Regions from separate parts of the Kitasatospora sp. NPDC059146 genome, predicted to be linked through region 2. Evidence: riboswitches for the same ligand, from Rfam matches in the RefSeq annotation. Region 2 holds a riboswitch; each other region holds the start of a gene.
The links. A riboswitch is a leader RNA that binds a small molecule or an ion and turns the genes downstream of it on or off. The one in region 2 is predicted to bind cobalamin.
Positions count from the first base shown of each region.

Region 1 (4,120 bases), on a different contig from region 2:
CCGATACGGGCAGCAGGAGGGCGTGGCGCGGGCCGCAGACGAGGCGGACCACGTGCGGGACGACCAGGCCGAGGAACCCGATGACCCCGGTGTTGGCGACCAGGCAGGCCGTCACCAGCGCGGCGGTGGCGATGAGGACCCACCGGGTGCGCTCGACGTGGACGCCGAGGGAGCGGGCGGAGGTCTCGCCGAAGGCGAAGGCGTCCAGGTCGCGGGCCGAGGAGGCCAGCACCGTGACGCCGATCAGGGCGACCGCGGTCAGGAAGACGGCGGTGGGCCACCGCACGCCGGCGACCGAGCCCAGCGTCCACTCCATGACACCGCGCGCCGCGTCGCGGTCCCCGAGGACCAGCACGACGAACGAGGTGTACGCCCCGCACAGTTGGCCCACCGCGATGCCGGCGAGCACCGTCCGGGCGGTCGGCAGCGACCGGGTGCGCGCGCCGGCCAGCACCAGGACGACGACGGCGGCGAGCAGGGCGCCGGCGAAGGCCGCCGTCGCCACCGCGCCGGTGCCCACGGCGCCGGTCACGCCGACGCCGAGGACGATCACGGTCACCGCGCCGGCGGCGGCTCCGTCCGAGATCCCGAGCAGGAAGGGATCGGCCAGGTCGTTGCCGGTCAGGGTCTGCAGCACCGCGCCGCAGACCGCGAGTCCGGCGCCGGTGGCGGCCGCTCCCAGGACCCGGGGCAGCCGCAGCTGCCAGACGATCCGGTCGTCCAGCAGGGTGACCTGCGGGTCGGCGAGTCCGAGCCGGCGCGCCACGACCTCGATCACGGTCGGGAGCGGCTCGTGGTGCGAGCCGACGGCCAGGCCGAGGAGCACGGTGGCCAGCAGCAGGGCCGCACCGACGGCCAGGGCCGCCGTCGCGCGGCCCGGACCGGCGGGCCGCGCGACGGGGTGGGGTGCCGTGGTCATGAAGCCGGGCGCAGCGCGCTCAGCCCCGCCGAGACCCGGGCGGCGCCGTCGGCGAGCCGCACGCCGGGAGTCGACTCCGAGAACGGCACCACCACGAAGGCCTTGCGCCGCACGGCGCCGAGCTTGCTCAGCACCGGGTCGTGCTCCAGGTAGTCGATCTTGGACTGGGCGGTGTCCCAGCCGGCGTCCGCGAGCACGATGGCGTCCGGGTCGGCCGCGACGACCTTCTCCCAGCTCACGTTCTGCCAGCCGCCGGGCAGGTCCGCGAAGACGTTGCGGGCGCCCACGGCGTCGAGCACCAGCTGGGGGCCGCCGTGGCCGGCGCCGACGAACGGCGACTTGGTGTCCGAGTCGTACCACAGGACCTTCAGGTCCTTGCCCGCGGCCGTCGCCGTGAACCCGGCGAGCTGCTGCTCCTGCTGGTGCTGGATCGCGGCGGCCCGCTCCGGTACGCCGAAGACCTGGGCGACGTCGTGCAGTTCGCCCCACGCGGCCTGCCACGTCGTCGGCGGCACCTGGCTCTTGTCCGAGCAGCCGAACGGGGACAGGTACGACGCTACGCCCTGGCCGCGCAGGTCCTCCCGGGTGCCCGCGACCTTGTCGGTGAACGCGCTGGCGTAAGAGGCGTACAGGAAGTCGGGGCGGGCGGTGAGGAGCTTCTCCTTCGTCGGGTACTTCGCGGAGAGCACCGGGACGGAGTCGTAGGCCGCCTTCCACTTCTCCGGGACGGCATCGTCGAGGTAGGCGGTACCGGCCATGCGGGACTCCAGGCCGAGGGCCAGCGCCACCTCGGTGGCCCCCTCGTTCAGCGTCACCAGCCGCTCGGGCGGCGTGCCGACCGTCACGGTGGTCCCGCAGTTCTCCACGCTGACCGGCGCGGCACCTGAGGACGTCCCGCCGGACGCGGCGGGCGCGGGGGCGCCCGTGCAGGCGCCGAGCGTGCCGAGGAACAGGACGGCGGCGACCGCCCGGCCGACACGTATCGGACTTGTGGGACGTATGGGATGTACGGAGCAGATGGATCGGAACGGACGCGGCTGACCGCTGGGCACGTGTTCTCCAAAACCCTCGTGGAACATGTCGTGCCGTGGCCGGTCTCCTGGCTTCCGCATCGACGTGCCGCGGCCGACCTTCCCGGGCGGCTCCTTCGAGCCCGCCCAGTGGCCCTGACCGCTGGGCGAGCCGGTCAGCGAGGGCCGCGGAACTCCGCGGCAACAGTGGCGAGGGCCGCACCGGACTCAGACCGGTTTCCCGAACACCACGGCGATCGCACGGTATCAGGCGTGGTCAGGGCGGCGGAGTCCGGCTCAGGGTGACGGCCCGACAGCGACGGCCCGCCGCGCGGGGGGCGCGGCGGGCCGGGTTCCTCGGAGCGGGCGGTCGTCAGCCGTGCGTCACGCACTTGTTGGTGCTGTTGGACCACAGGCCCTGGAGGTCGAAGGTGCCGGTGCTCAGGGTGACGTAGGCGTCGAGGTTCTCGCACTCGTCGCCGATCTCACCGCCGCCGCCGTTCCAGCCGATGCTGGGCCAGAAGTCGGTGACCGTCTCCGCGTACTCGTGGGTCTCGGTGGACTCGATGCCGGAGAGCAGCCGCCCGTCGGTGAAGGTGGTGCAGGCGCCCGCCCCGTTGTCCGGGATGTACGGCAGGTTGGTGTAGGCCAGGGTGCCGTAGGAGCTGCTGGTCTTGTCGTGCCAGGCGCAGAAGCCGGAGTTGGGGAAGCCGTCCGGGTGGGTGCCGGTGGGGGAGACCACCACGTACTGGGCGTTGAGGTTGGGCGCCTGGGTGGTGTTGCCGAAGTGGGCGGCGGCCTTGCCCGCCTCGGCGGCGATCTGGGCGGCGGTGGCGTTGGCCGGGGTGGCGGCGGCGTTGTCGAACCAGACGCCGGCCAGCGGGGAGGAGGCCGGGTGCTGGACGTGGGTGCCCTTGGTGCCGCAGGTGGTGGTGCCCCTGGCGACGCCCTCGCAGTACTGGCTGAGGATGGTGCCCCAGGTGTCCTGGCTGCCGTAGAGGCCCTTGAACATGTTCTGCATGTCGGGGGCGACCCCGGCCGGGTCGGAGGACCACTGCGAGCCCCAGAACACCAGGTACACCTTGGGGGTGGGGGAGACCACGCCCTGGGTCGCGGCGGAGCGGACCGACAGGGTGTTGCCGGACGTCGCGGTCGGGCTCTTGGCGGTGGTGCCGGGGTGGAGCGGCTTGGCCCCGAAGTGGGCGGCGGCCGGGGCGGGTTGGGCCTCGGCGCCGGCGGCCAGGGCGGTGGTGCCGAAGGCGGCCAGGGCCAGCGCCGTGAGGGTGTGGGCGGCGGCCTTGAGGGGGGTGCGCATGTGTCTGCTCCCGGGTGTGAGGGTGTGGGAGGTTCGTCCGTACAGGCCTGCGGACCGGCCGGCCCGCGGGTTGAGCCCGGACACCACATCAACTCGGCCGTCCGTCCGTCCAGATGGTGGACGCGGGGCGGGGAACCCTTTGCCGTGCTCATACCAAGGCCTTGTCGCGCCGCCAGGGGCGGGGTGGGGGCAGGAGCGGGACCGGCGGCGACGGTGGGGGCGGTGCGACCGTAGGTCGGTACACGTCGAAGTTCCCGGACCGGATTACGGTCGGGAACTTCGGCCATTCCCCCGGGATTCACCGGGAGTTCCGCTATTCCAACGTGCGGACGGCCTTCGGTGGTTCAATTCCCGGTGTGTTGGGATGCGAACGCCCGCGGACACCGGCGTCCGTGGACGCGGAACAGCCCGCCGGCGGGGCCGGCGGGCTGTGGCGATCGAGTCCGGGTCAGCTAGGCCGAGGTCAGCGCGGCTTCTTGAAACCCAGGGTCGTGGCGTCCTTCTTGGTGTAGATGGTGCCGTCCGTGTCCTTGCTGAAGTCGCCGACCTTGGCGGCCGTGGGCGGGGTGTAGCGCTTGGGCAGCTGGATGTTCTTGGCCATGGTTCTCTCCTCTGCATCGAGGCCGAAGCCTGTGGATGGCGTGACTCCATTGGGACCGCTGGCCGCCGGGAGTGTCCAGTCGCATCGTCAGATCCGGCCAATGGCGGGGAAATTCACGTTTCCGCAGGTGGATCGCGGACGGAACGTCTTTCGGCCGGATCGGCCGGAACAGTAGTTGGGACACAGAAGTGAACTGTGGCAACAGGAGTGTCCATGCCAAACGCTTTCTTGACGACGTTCGAATGTGATGGAACGACAATCATCCTGCTTCTTTC
Region 1 covers NZ_JBHZCY010000115.1:1,828-5,947, forward strand. The annotation lists gene ACFXPX_RS34060 (FecCD family ABC transporter permease) at 1-919, opposite strand, end outside; gene ACFXPX_RS34065 (ABC transporter substrate-binding protein) at 916-1,785, opposite strand; cobalamin riboswitch at 1,991-2,197, opposite strand; gene ACFXPX_RS34070 (hypothetical protein) at 2,303-3,244, opposite strand; gene ACFXPX_RS34075 (hypothetical protein) at 3,708-3,845, opposite strand.
Region 1: another riboswitch for cobalamin. It lies ahead of ACFXPX_RS34065 (ABC transporter substrate-binding protein); the one in region 2 lies ahead of ACFXPX_RS22075 (ribonucleoside-diphosphate reductase subunit alpha).

Region 2 (4,120 bases):
GCCTGGCGGCACGTCCACGACATCTTCGACAACGCCGGCGCGACCAACGTGATCTGGGTCTGGAGCCCCAACATCACCCTCCCCGCGCCCAACACCCGACTCGCGCCGTACTACCCCGGCGACAGCTACGTCGACTGGGCCGGCATGACCGGCTACTTCACCCGCACCGACCCCGACGCCTTCGACGAGCTGTACGGGCCGACGATGGCCGAGATCCGCGCCTTCTGCAAGAAGCCCTTCTTCATCAGCGAGACCGCGGTCGAGCAGGGCAAGCACCAACGCGCGGACACCGACCAGCTGTTCTCCGGGCTGGAGGCGCACGACGACATCGTCGGCTTCATCTGGTTCAACATGGTCAAGCGGGCCGACTGGCGGGTCGAATCCGTCCCGGACACCCTGGCCACCTTCAAGAAGCGCGCGTCCGACCCCCGCTACGGCTTCGACATCCGGAACCCACGATGAGCGCAGACCCCGAATCCTTCCCGACCCTGCCCGGCGGCGCCGGGAAGCCGGCCGCGGACGTACCCGCACCCCGCCCGGCGGGCGGGGCCGAGGCCGGGGCCGGCGCCGTGCCCGTGGCCCATGCGATGCCCGCGGCCAGTGCGGTGACCGTCGACAACCCCGACGGCATCGAACTGGCCCCGTACACCATCCCCCAGGTCCCGGCGATCGGCTGGGACCCCGCCTCCAGCCCCCGGCGCCGCTGGATCGCCCGCGGGCTGCTCGGCGCCGTCCTGGCCGTCCAGGCCGCGCTCTCGCTGCGCCTGCTCGCCGCCGCGCACCCCGACGAGGCCGCCGCCATGGTGGCCGGCCGCCAGCAGCTCGCCCACCTGCTGCACGGCGCCCCGGTCACCACCGACCTGCTCGACCGCGTCCCCGGCTCGCCGTGGCTCTACCCACCGCTGGCCGGCGCCGCCGCGAACGCGGACGGCATCTGGGGCACCCGGCTGCTCAGCCTCGGCTTCGGCCTGCTCACCACGGTGCTGCTGTACTCGCTGACCCGGCGGCTGTTCAACGAACGCGTCGCGATCTGCGGCATAGCCGCCTACGCCGTCCTGCAGTCCACCGTCGTGGTCGGCTTCTACGGCGCCCCCGAGTCCCTCGCCGTCCTCCTGGTCGCCCTCGCGGCCTGGCTGACGGTGTTCACCGCCCGGCGTGCCCCGGCCCTGGTGCTGACCGCCGCCGCGGCCACCGCCCTGGCCTGTGCCGTCGCCTACTCGGCGGTCCTGGCCGTCCCCGCCCTGGTGGCCCTGGCCCTTGCCACCGCCAGGCCGCACCGCCGACCCGGCCCCGCCGCCCTGCGCGCCCTGCTGCTGGCTGTCGGAACGCTGGTCCTGCTGCTGCCGTACGGCCTGCTGGGGAAGGTCGTCGGCTGGTCCCCCACGCACGGCAACGCCCCCGGCTCAGCCGGCTCCGTCCTGCTCGGCACCCTCCAGTGGGCCGGCCTGTTCACCCTCCTCGCGGTAGCCGGCACGGTCTCGTACGCGCGGCGCGAGCAGCTGGCCGAGCACGAGTCGCCGGGGAGCGACCGGATCGCCCCCACCCGCGCCCAGCGGGCTCTGCTCGGGGTCGTGCTGACCGCCACCGCGCTGCTGGTCCCCGCCGTTCACCTGTGGGCCGGCACCTCCGGGGCCCTGTTCCGCCACCTCGACTACGGCATGCTGCTCGCCACCCCGATCGCTGGGCTCGGCCTCACCCGGCTGGTCGGGGCCCACTTCCGCCACCCCCAGTTGGGCATCCTGGTCTGGGTCGCGCTGCTGGCCCTCGGCATGGAGCAGTCCGCGCTGCGCTACCAGAACGGGCCCGACTCCGGCCGCCTGCTGGCCGTCCTGCGGGCGCACGCCGTCCCGGAGGGCCACTACCTCACCGAGGTCGACGGGCTCGCCGAGTACTACCTGGGCGCCGTCAGCAGACCCGAGCAGTGGATCTCCGCCCGGGCCGGAACGGACTACCGCGACAGCGCCGGCGTGCAGCACCACGGCGTGGACGGCAGCACGGCGGCGATCCGGGACGGCTGGTTCACCATGGTCGTCCTCGACAGCACCGCGCCGGCGGCCACCGACCGGGCGCTGAGCGCCGCGCTGAACACCGGCGGGCGCTACCGGCTGATCGCTCAGTTCACCTCGCCGACGGGCGATTCGAGCACGTACAAGGTCTATCTGCGGCACTGACAGGCCGGCGAGCCCGTCGGCATCCGCGACACGACAGGCACAACATGTGGTGCCGCCGCAGCTAGTCGGCACTACATGTATGCTCGCTTCTGCTGTCGATGCAGGGGAACCCGGTGGGAATCCGGGACTGCCCCGCAGCGGTGTGCGGGCGGCTCCAGCAGCCGTACCGCGAGTCCGAGTACCTGCCGAACAGCGTGCGCCACGGCCCTCCCGCAGAGGCCGCGCCAAGCACCAGCACCACCCCTCCGGGCCTCGCGGGCGGGCCGGGGAGACACCTCGCGCGACGCTTTTTGCGTTCGCGCCGTGCTCCCCTGCCCAGATCGGCCCGGGTGACCCCGATCACCGCCGCACGATCGCCGCCAGGAGAGAGCGCCTTGACCACCGCTGCCTCAGTCACCCTGCCCGCCCAGGGCTCCGGTACCGCCTTCACCGACCCGACGGTCTCCGACCCCGGCGGTGCTCTCCTGCGGCTGCTCACCGACCGCAGCGCCGACCTCACCGAGGTCGACCCCGGCCATGTCGCCGCCGCCGCGCTGCGCGGCCGCCACGCCGGCTCGGACTTCGCCGAGCTGCGCGGTCTGGCCGTGGACGCCGCCGCGTCGATGATCGCCGAGGACCCCCAGTACTCGAAGCTGGCCGCCCGCCTGCTCGCCCTGGAGATCGTCGACGAGGCGAACAGCCAGGGCTCGACCTCCTTCTCCGCCTCGATCGCCGTCGGCCACGCCGAGGGCCTGATCGGCGACACCACCGCGGCCTTCGTCGCCAAGCACGCCGACGCCCTGAACGCGCTCGTCGACACCAAGGGCGACGACCGCTTCGAGTACTTCGGCCTGCGCACCGTCCAGTCCCGCTACCTGCTGCGCCACCCGATCACCCGCAAGGTGATCGAGACCCCGCAGCACTTCCTGCTCCGCGTCGCCTGCGGCCTGGCGGTCGGCGACTCCGAGCAGTCGGTGCGCGAGGTGTCCGAGCTGTACGGCCTGATGAGCCGCCTGGAGTACCTGACCTCCTCGCCGACGCTCTTCAACTCCGGCACCCGGCACCCGCAGATGTCCAGCTGCTACCTGCTGGACTCGCCGCTGGACAACCTGGACTCGATCTACAACCGCTACGCGCAGATCGCCCGCCTCTCCAAGCACGCCGGCGGCATCGGCCTGTCCTACTCGCGCATCCGCTCGCGCGGCAGCCTGATCCGCGGCACCAACGGCAAGTCCAACGGCATCGTCCCGTTCCTGCGCACCCTCGACTCCTCGGTCGCCGCCGTCAACCAGGGCGGCCGCCGCAAGGGCGCGGCCTGCGTCTACCTGGAGACCTGGCACGCCGACATCGAGGAATTCCTGGAGCTCCGCGACAACACCGGTGAGGAGGCGCGCCGCACGCACAACCTCAACCTGGCCCACTGGATCCCGGACGAGTTCATGCGCCGCGTGAACGCCAACGCCGACTGGTCGCTGTTCTCCCCCGCCGACGTCCCCGAGCTGGTCGACCTGTGGGGCGCCGACTTCGACGAGGCCTACCTCAAGGCCGAGCTGGCCGGCAAGGCCGTCCGCACCATCCCGGCGCAGACCCTCTACGCCCGCATGATGCGCACCCTCGCGCAGACCGGCAACGGCTGGATGACCTTCAAGGACGCCTCCAACCGCGCCGCCAACCAGACCGCGCTGCCCGGCCGCACGGTGCACTCCTCCAACCTGTGCACCGAGATCCTGGAGGTCACGGACGACTCCGAGACCGCCGTCTGCAACCTGGGCTCGGTCAACCTCGGCGCGCACGTGGCCGAGGGCGCGTCCGTCGAGGACCTGCTCGGCGCCATGGACTGGGAGCGCCTCGACGCCACCGTCCGCACCGCCGTGACCTTCCTCGACCGCGTGGTGGACATCAACTTCTACCCGACCACCGAGGCCGGCACCTCCAACTCCCGCTGGCGGCCGGTCGGCCTCGGCGTGATG
Region 2 covers NZ_JBHZCY010000051.1:25,509-29,628, forward strand. The annotation lists gene ACFXPX_RS22065 (glycoside hydrolase family 26 protein) at 1-462, shown strand, start outside; gene ACFXPX_RS22070 (glycosyltransferase family 39 protein) at 459-2,171, shown strand; cobalamin riboswitch at 2,244-2,376, shown strand; gene ACFXPX_RS22075 (ribonucleoside-diphosphate reductase subunit alpha) at 2,570-4,120, shown strand, end outside.

Region 3 (4,120 bases), on a different contig from region 2:
GACGGCGGGGCGTTCGGCCCGGGCCTCGGTGCGGGCGAGGACTTCGGCGGTGTACCGCAGGGCGTCGCCCGGGTGGTCGTCGGTGAGGGCGTGGAAGCCGCGCGGGGTGTGGTCGTCGGGGTGGAAGGGGTAGCGCCGCAGGCTGACCTCCGTCCCCTCGCTCTTGCCCTCGACGTCGTACGCGCTGGGCCCTTCGCCGCCTCCGGGCCGGGGCGCGGGCTTGGGGTAGGGCGGCAGGACGGGTTCGCCGGCGGGCTCGTCGAGGCCGTCGAGGAAGGAGTAGAGCAGTGGGCGCAGCAGTCGGGCGGATTCGCCGCGGTGGGCGAGCGAGCGGTCGGTGATGGCCGTCAGGTCGGTGCGGTCGTCCGGGGTCCGGGCCAGGGCGAGTTCGAGTTGGGCGGCGAGGTCGCCGTCGGGGTCGAGGACGGGTGCGGCCTGGCCGAAGGCGTAGCTGGGGGACCGCGGGTCGAGTTCGGCGGCGCCGGTGGCGACGATCATCGTGGGCCGTCGCAGGGCGGCGCCGTAGAAGGAGACCGAGCCGTGGTCGCCGATCATGACGTCGGCGGCGACGAGGGCGGCCTGCCAGCCCTGGTGGGGCGGGACGAGGCGCAGGCCCATCCGCCGGGCGTCGTCGAGCAGGGCCGCCGGGTCGTGCCGGCTCCAGATGTTGGGGTGCAGCACGACGGCCACCGCGTACTCGTCGGCGGGCAGTCGGCGGACCAGCCGCTGCGGCAGGTCGGGGTGACGGCCGAATAACGAGTGCTCGCTCCAGGTGGAGTCGACGACGACGAGTCGGCGGCCGTCGACGGCGCCGAGGGCGGCGCGGTAGCCGTCGCGGGAGCGTCGGCTGCGCAGGATCCGGTCGAAGCACGGGTCGCCGACGACCTCGGCGACGTCCAGGGCCTCGGGGCAGGAGGCCCGCAGCCGGTCCAGCTGTTCGGGGTGGGAGAGGCCGAGGACGTCGACGAACACCTCTCCGCGGTGGGTGAGTTCGTTGCGGGAGAGGCCGGCGGAGCTGACCGCGTCGCCGGTGGACTCGGTGACCAGGCGGTTGTAGCCGGCACCGTGCGGGAGGACGACCAGGCGGGCGTCCAGCCGGTGCATGGAGGCGTGGACGGCGCAGGCGACGGCCAGGTCGAAGCGGTGGCGGACGGCGTCCTCCCAGTCCAGCACGGTGTAGCCGGGCAGGCCGTGGAGGTACTCGTCCAGGGCGCGGTCGGCGAAGGCGGAGCCGGGGTTGACGGTGAAGTACCGCTCGATGCCGTCCGGGTCGAGCAGGGTGAGGACGTCCAGGACCCGGGTCGCCGAGGTGAGGGTGCGGGCGACCGCCAGCACGCGGGCCTTGACCGGGCGGGTGTTCCAGCGGTCGGCGGGCCAGACGTGGGGGTGGGACGGCACATCGTGATCGTACTCACCCCGCCGCGCCCCCGGCGTGGTTTGCCGAGTGTCGGTCAGCCCGCCGCCGCGGCGGGCTCCTCGTGGTCGGCGGCGGCGCACTCGTCGAGGAGGGGGCGCAGGGCGTCGTCCACGAGCCGGTAGCGCACCACGCGTCCGTCCTTGTCGCCGGTGACCACGCCCGCCGTGCGGAGCAGTCGCAGGGCCTGGGAGACGGCCGGGTCGCGCATGCCGGTGGCGACCGCCAGGTCGCTGACGGCGAGCGGGCCGGCCCGGTGGAGGGCGAGCAGCAGGGCGAGCCGGCCGGGGTCGGAGAGCAGGGAGAACCGCTCGGCCCAGGTCCGGACGTGGGCGGTGTCCCCGATGGCGGCGATGGCCTCGCAGACCCGGTGTCCGTCGATGGTGCGGTGGCCCGCGCGGTCGGCCGGTACGAGATGCATGCGGACATTCTGGCAGCTCACGACCTGTGATCCTGGACACCTGCACAGGTGCGCAACCTTGCGAGGGTGTGGTCCTGCCCCTACGGTGTTCCCCGCCGTGGTGCTCGGGAAGACCGGTGACGGACCCTCAACAGGTCCCATTCCGGAGCGGCCCTCGCCACTGTGATCGGGGGACAGTCGTCCGGATCCACGTGCCACTGGGTGCTTCGTGCACCTGGGAAGGCGGGTCGGGAAGCCCCGTGAGCCAGGAGACCGGCCACGGCATCTCACGAAGTCATTCCACGAGGTGCTGGAGCGTGATCCGAAGATGACCCTGCCCGAAACCGCCGCGCCCGCCGAGGCGGGCCCCGCCCCCTCCGTACTGCCCACCTTCCGGTGGAAGCGCGAGGACACCCTCCGGACCGCCGGGTTGATGGGGGTGATCCTGGCCATGCACGTGGTGGCCTTCGGGACCCTCGTCTTCCTGGTCGCGCCGCACAACTACGCCGTCGGCACCCAGGTCTTCGGGGTGGGCCTGGGCATCACGGCCTACACCCTCGGCATGCGGCACGCCTTCGACGCCGACCACATCGCGGTGATCGACAACACCACCCGCAAGCTGATGGCGGACGGCAAGCGGCCGGTCTCGGTCGGCTTCTGGTTCGCGCTCGGCCACTCCTCGATGGTGGTCATCATGGCCGCCCTGGTGGCGGGCGGCGCCCAGCTGGCGAACACGCTGATGGACGACGACTCGGCCACCCACAAGTGGCTCGGGCTGGTCGGCACCACGGCCTCCGGCGCCTTCCTCTACCTGATCGGCGCGCTCAACCTGGCGGCGCTGCTCGGCATCCTCAAGGTGTTCCGCTCGATGCGGGCCGGGCAGTTCGACGAGTCGGAGCTGGAGGCGCACCTCGACTCGCGCGGCTTCATGGCCCGGATCCTGAACCGGGCGACCCGCTCGATCACCCGGCCCGGGCAGATGTTCCCGGTCGGCATGGTGCTGGGCCTGGGCTTCGACACCGCGACCGAGGTCACCCTGATGGTGATGGCCGGTTCGGGCGCGGCGGCCGGGCTGCCCTGGTACGCGATCGTCTGCCTGCCGCTGCTGTTCGCGGCCGGGATGAGCCTGTTCGACACCCTGGACGGGACGTTCATGAACTTCGCGTACCAGTGGGCCTTCTCCAACCCGGTGCGCAAGGTGTACTACAACCTGACCATCACCGGGCTGTCGATCGCGGTGGCCTTCATCATCGGCACCATCGAGCTGGTCGGCGTGCTGCACGAGAAGCTCGACCTGACCGACCCGGTGACCGGGTTCATCGCGGACATCTCGCTGGACAACGTCGGCTACGCGATCGCCGGGCTGTTCGTGGTGGTGTGGGCGATCGCCATCGCGTACTGGAAGCTGGCGGGCGTCGAGAAGCGCTGGACGCCCACGCAGCAGCAGTAGCGGTGGCGGCAGTGCCCGCGCGTCGCGAACGGCGCCTCCCCGAGCCGGGGAGGCGCCGTTCGCGTTCCGCCGTCAGTGCCGGTCGCCGTAGCGGCGGCGGAACTGCTCGACCCGGCCGGCGGTGTCGAGCACCCGGGACTGGCCGGTGTAGAAGGGGTGGCTCGCCGAGGAGATCTCGACGTCGATCACCGGGTAGGTGTTGCCGTCCTCCCACTCGACCGTGCGGTCACCGGTGACCGTGGAGCGGGTGAGGAAGGCGAGGCCGCCGACCTTGTCGCGGAAGACGACCGGGCGGTAGGCGGGGTGGATTCCGGGCTTCATGGCTGGGCTCCTCCGAGGGGTTCGTGCGGTCAGCGCTCTTCGCGGAAGTCGACGTGCCGGCCCGCGACCGGGTCGTACTTGCGCAGGACCATCCGGTCCGGGTCGTTGCGGCGGTTCTTGCGGGTCACGTACGTGTAGCCGGTGCCGGCGGTGGAGCGGAGCTTGATCACGGGGCGCAGTTCGCTGCGGGCCATCGGGCGTCCTCCTGGGGTCTCGGGCCCGTGGACCCTCGGGGTCCGGGGGCCTCCGGGTGCGGGGTTCGCGGGGATGGATCGGAACCGTACACCGAAATGGATGTCATTTTCATCTGGTGTAACGTGACCTCCGTCCTGCCCATTCCCGGACGCCAGGGAGCACCCATGTCCGCCCACTGCCGGCTCACCGGCCGCCGGCCCGGCTTCGGCAACGCGATCTCGCACTCGCACCGCCGCACCCCGCGCCGCTTCGACCCCAACATCCAGCGCAAGCGCTACTGGCTGCCCAGTGAGGGCCGGTACGTCCGGCTGGTGCTGAGCGCCAAGGGGATCAAGACCGT
Region 3 covers NZ_JBHZCY010000055.1:51,680-55,799, reverse strand. The annotation lists gene ACFXPX_RS23345 (hypothetical protein) at 1-1,398, opposite strand, end outside; gene ACFXPX_RS23340 (ArsR/SmtB family transcription factor) at 1,452-1,835, opposite strand; cobalamin riboswitch at 1,917-2,111, shown strand; gene ACFXPX_RS23335 (HoxN/HupN/NixA family nickel/cobalt transporter) at 2,143-3,264, shown strand; gene ACFXPX_RS23330 (type B 50S ribosomal protein L31) at 3,337-3,585, opposite strand; gene rpmG (50S ribosomal protein L33) at 3,615-3,779, opposite strand; gene rpmB (50S ribosomal protein L28) at 3,945-4,120, shown strand, end outside.
Region 3: another riboswitch for cobalamin. It lies ahead of ACFXPX_RS23335 (HoxN/HupN/NixA family nickel/cobalt transporter); the one in region 2 lies ahead of ACFXPX_RS22075 (ribonucleoside-diphosphate reductase subunit alpha).

Region 4 (4,120 bases), on a different contig from region 2:
GGCCGCACCACCGGCGACGTCCAGCTCGCCCACTGGATGGGCAGCCTGACTGGTTTCTTTCTTGATCATTTCAGGTAGGATCCCTGGCGCTGATGACTGGTCTTCGTCATCACCAGAGCCACCGGGGGATGGCCCCAGAAATGGATGTAGTCGCTATGAGAGCACGCGCACTGGCACGTGTCGCTGCGGGCGTGACGTTGTCACTGTCCGTGGTCGTCGGCCTCAGCGGAACGGCCGAGGCCTCCACCACCGCCCCTTACGTGCAGAAGGGGTCGCACGGACCCGCGGTTTCGTGTGTTCAGGCCTTCCTGAACGGTGTCGGCCTCGGCCACAGGATCGCCGTGGACGGCGACTTCGGGCCGGATACGGAGGGCATGGTCGAGGACTTCCAGCGCGCGTACGGCAACGGCCTCAGCAGGGACGGCATCGTCGGGCCCAAGACCGGTACCGCCCTGTGGAATTCGTACTGGCAGATCAATCCGCAGGGCGGCTTGCAGTACTGCTACGACTACATCCCGACGAACTCGTAGCCTCGCTGATGATGCCGGACGGCCCCGGCGCTCCTGCGCAGCGGAGATCCCGTTCCAGCACCGCACCCGCCAGAGCCCGACGTACCGCGCTCACGCCCCCGACGTCGACAACCCGGCGTCCGGCGCTGATGATCGGCCCTTCGGACCGTGAACCACTCCTTGCCCTCGGCGGAGCTGTACGCCAGGACGATGATGCCCGCGATCGATGCCGGCCAGCGAGATGATCGAGCCGCGGGAGAGCAGCTGGATCACCCCGGTGGCGATCGTGAGCCACTCGATCACCAGCACCGTCTTCCGGGTCCGCCGAGACCGTCGCGGCGATGTCCACCCCGGCGGCGGTCATGCTCAAGGAGAGCGTCAACCGCTCCTTCGAGACGACGCTCGCCGAGGGCGTCCGCTTCGAACGCCGGCTGTTCCACTCGGTGTTCGCCACGGCGGACCAGAAGGAGGGCATGGCCGCCTTCGCCGAGAAGCGGGCGCCGAAGTTCGAGCACCGCTGACGGTCCGCGCGTGCGCAGCCCCCTCGCCCGGGGCGGCGCACGCCGGTCAGCCCTCCGACCGCCGCAGCAGGTAGGTGTCCATGATCCAGCCCTTGCGCTCGCGTGCCGACTCGCGCAGCTCGCGGATCCGTGGGGCGGCTTCGGTCAACGGCCCGGCGACCAGGATCTCGTCGGGAGTGCCGAGGTAAGCGCCGTAGTGGATCTCCAGTCCCTGGGGGTCGAGGCCGGTGAAGGCGGCCCGGCCGTCGAGCATCACCACCACGTCGTCCACCCCCTCGGGGAACCCCTCGGCCAGGCGGCGGCCGGTGGTGATCTGCACCGGGCGGCCGACCCGGGTCAGGGTGGTGCGGTGGGCGGCGGCGAGCGCGGAGACACTGCTGATGCCTGGGACCACCTCGTAGTCGAACGCGACCGCGCCGCGGGCCCGTACGTCCTCCACCACCGCGATGACGCTGTCGTAGAGGCTCGGATCCCCCCAGACCAGGAAGGCACCCGTCTCGCCCTCGCCGAGGTGCTCGGCGGCCAGCCGCTCGACCAGGTCGGCGCGCCGGAGGCGCCAGTCGTCCACGGCGGCGGTGTACGCGGGCGTGGTGCGGTCCCGCTCCGCGTCCGGTGCCTCGACCACCCGGTGCCCGGGCCGGCCGTGCTCGGTCAGCATCCGGCGCCGCAGGTGGATCAGGTCCTGTCGTTCCTCGCTCTTGTCGAGGATGAAGAACACGTCCGTGCGACCGATCGCCCGGACCGCTTGCAGGGTGAGGTGGTCGGGGTCGCCCGCGCCGATGCCGATGACGAAGATGTGCCGCATGGGAGCCATTCTGCCGTCCCTGAGGACCTGGCCAGGACGGCGGGGAGAGGAGCGCGCGTCGCGACGGCGGGTGCCGGGCACCGTGGTGTCGCGCTCGAACCCTTGACCGGATCTTTTCCGTGTCGCCATGATGGGCCGTCAAGTTGTGACTCCGCCCTCGGGGGAAGTCCGGTTCGAGTCCGGCGCTGACCCGCAACGGTAGGCCTCCGACCCCGCGTCGGTGGCGAGCCCGAGTACCCGTCGGCGGAGGTGTGTCGTCCACTCCTCCCGTCGTGGTCTGCGGGCCGGAGCTCAGAGGGCTGCCCGGTGCGTTGCCGAGGCCCTCCGGGCGCCTGCGTGCGGGCCCGGAAAGGCCTCCATGCCCGCGCTCCGCCGCACCCTCGGTCTGCTCGCGATACCCGCCCTCGCCCTTGCCGCCGCGCTCCCGGCGGCCACCGCCGCGAGTGCCGCGCCCGCCGCCCCGACCTCGTCCGGGACGTTCCGCCCCGACGCCGCCGCGGGCGGCTGGCTGGCCCGCCAGCTCGTCGGCGGCGACCACTTCGAGTCCGTCTTCAACGGGACCGCCTACCCCGACCAGGGCCTGACCATCGACGCCGTGCTGGCCTTCGCGGCCTCGCGCAGCTCCGACGACGCCGCCGCGAAGGCCACCGCCTGGCTGGCGAAGCCCGAGGTCATCAGCGGCTACCTCGGCGATGGCACCACCGAGGCCTATGCGGGCGCGACCGCCAAGCTGCTGCTCGCCGTCGAGGTCCGCGGCGGGGACCCGACCGCCTTCGGCGGCGTCGACCTGCCGGCCCGGCTGCGCTCGCTGCAGACCGCCGGAGGCCGCTTCTCCGACCGCTCCCAGTGGGGCGACTACAGCAACGCCTTCGGCCAGTCCCTCGCCCTGATCGCCCTGCACCGCACGCCCGGTGACGCCCCGGCGGCGGCCGTCGACTTCCTGGCGAACAGCCAGTGCGCGGACGGCGGCTTCCCGGTCTCCTTCGGCCAGGCCGCCTGCACCAGCGACCCCGACGCCACCGCGCTCGCCGTCCAGGCCCTCGCCGCCACCGGTCGCGCCGCCAAGGCGAACACGGGACTCGGCTGGCTCACCGCCCACCAGAACGGCGACGGCGGGTTCGCGGCCGCCGGGGCGACCGCCTCCAACGCCAACACCACCGGCCTGGCCACCCAGGCGCTGTTCTCCGGCGGGCGCCTGGCCGCCGGCTTCAAGGGCTGGAGCCGGCTGGTCAAGTTCCAGCAGGACTGCTCCGCGGACCCGGCGGTCCGCGGCGCCGTCGCCTACGACGCGAGCGGTTTCAACGCGGGCAACGGAGCCCGGGCCACGGCACAGGCCGTCCTCGGCCTCGCGGGCACCCCGCTGGCCACGCTGTCCGCCGCCGGTGCACGCCCCGGCGCCCCGACCCTCGCCTGCCCGGCCACGGTTACGGACACGGCCACGGCCACGCCCACGGCCGTGCGCTGAACGAGCCTGACTCCAGGAGGATTTCACCGATGACCGACACCTTCACCGCGGTCCGCCCGGCCCGCCGTGCCCGCCCGGCCCGCCGTACGCTCGGGTCGATCGCCGCTGCGGCGGCCCTCACGGCCGGCCTGCTCGGCGTCTCCGCCGTCCAGGCCCCGCAGGCGCGGGCGGACGCCTGCACCGGCACCACCGGGGTCACCGTCGTGGTCGACTTCACCGCCGTCGGCGGCGGCGTCCAGACCGGCTGTGCGCCCGGCGACCCGGCCAGCGGCCTGGCCGCGCTGACCGGGGCCGGTTTCTCGTACTCCTTCCACCCGCGCTTCCCGGGCTTCGTCTGCACGATCAACGCCCTGCCGACGACCTGCACCAACCCGACCGGCAGCGCCTACTGGTCGTACTGGCACGCCCAGCACGGCGGCCCCTGGTCGTACAGCAACCTGGGCGCGGGCAGCTACAACCCGGCACCCGGCGACGTCGAGGGCTGGTCCTTCGGCGCCGGTGCCCAGCCGGGCATCACCGCGTCCTGAACCGCGTCCTGAACCGCGGACGCCGACCGGTGCCCCGGCTCCTCTCCCGGGAGGGGCCGGGGCACCGGTGACCCCCCCACCGCTGCGCGTCAGCCCCGGTGCCGCACCCGGGTCCTCCCGCTCGGCCACCGCTGACGCCTCATTGACTCTGCTTCGGTCAACGTGGTCTGATGAACCGATTTTTTGCCCTCGGCATTCAGGGGAAGCCGGTCCAACTCCGGCGCTGACCCGCAACCGTGGACCCACCTGAGGGTGGGTGAGCCGGAATGCCTGGACCGGGGGTGTGTTCACAC
Region 4 covers NZ_JBHZCY010000020.1:31,117-35,236, forward strand. The annotation lists gene ACFXPX_RS11810 (peptidoglycan-binding protein) at 192-530, shown strand; partial or broken gene ACFXPX_RS11815 (enoyl-CoA hydratase-related protein) at 833-1,030, shown strand; gene cobF (precorrin-6A synthase (deacetylating)) at 1,077-1,835, opposite strand; cobalamin riboswitch at 1,947-2,095, shown strand; gene ACFXPX_RS11825 (peptidase) at 2,194-3,300, shown strand; gene ACFXPX_RS11830 (flagellar hook-length control protein FliK) at 3,330-3,827, shown strand; cobalamin riboswitch at 3,976-4,120, shown strand.
Region 4: another riboswitch for cobalamin. It lies ahead of ACFXPX_RS11825 (peptidase); the one in region 2 lies ahead of ACFXPX_RS22075 (ribonucleoside-diphosphate reductase subunit alpha).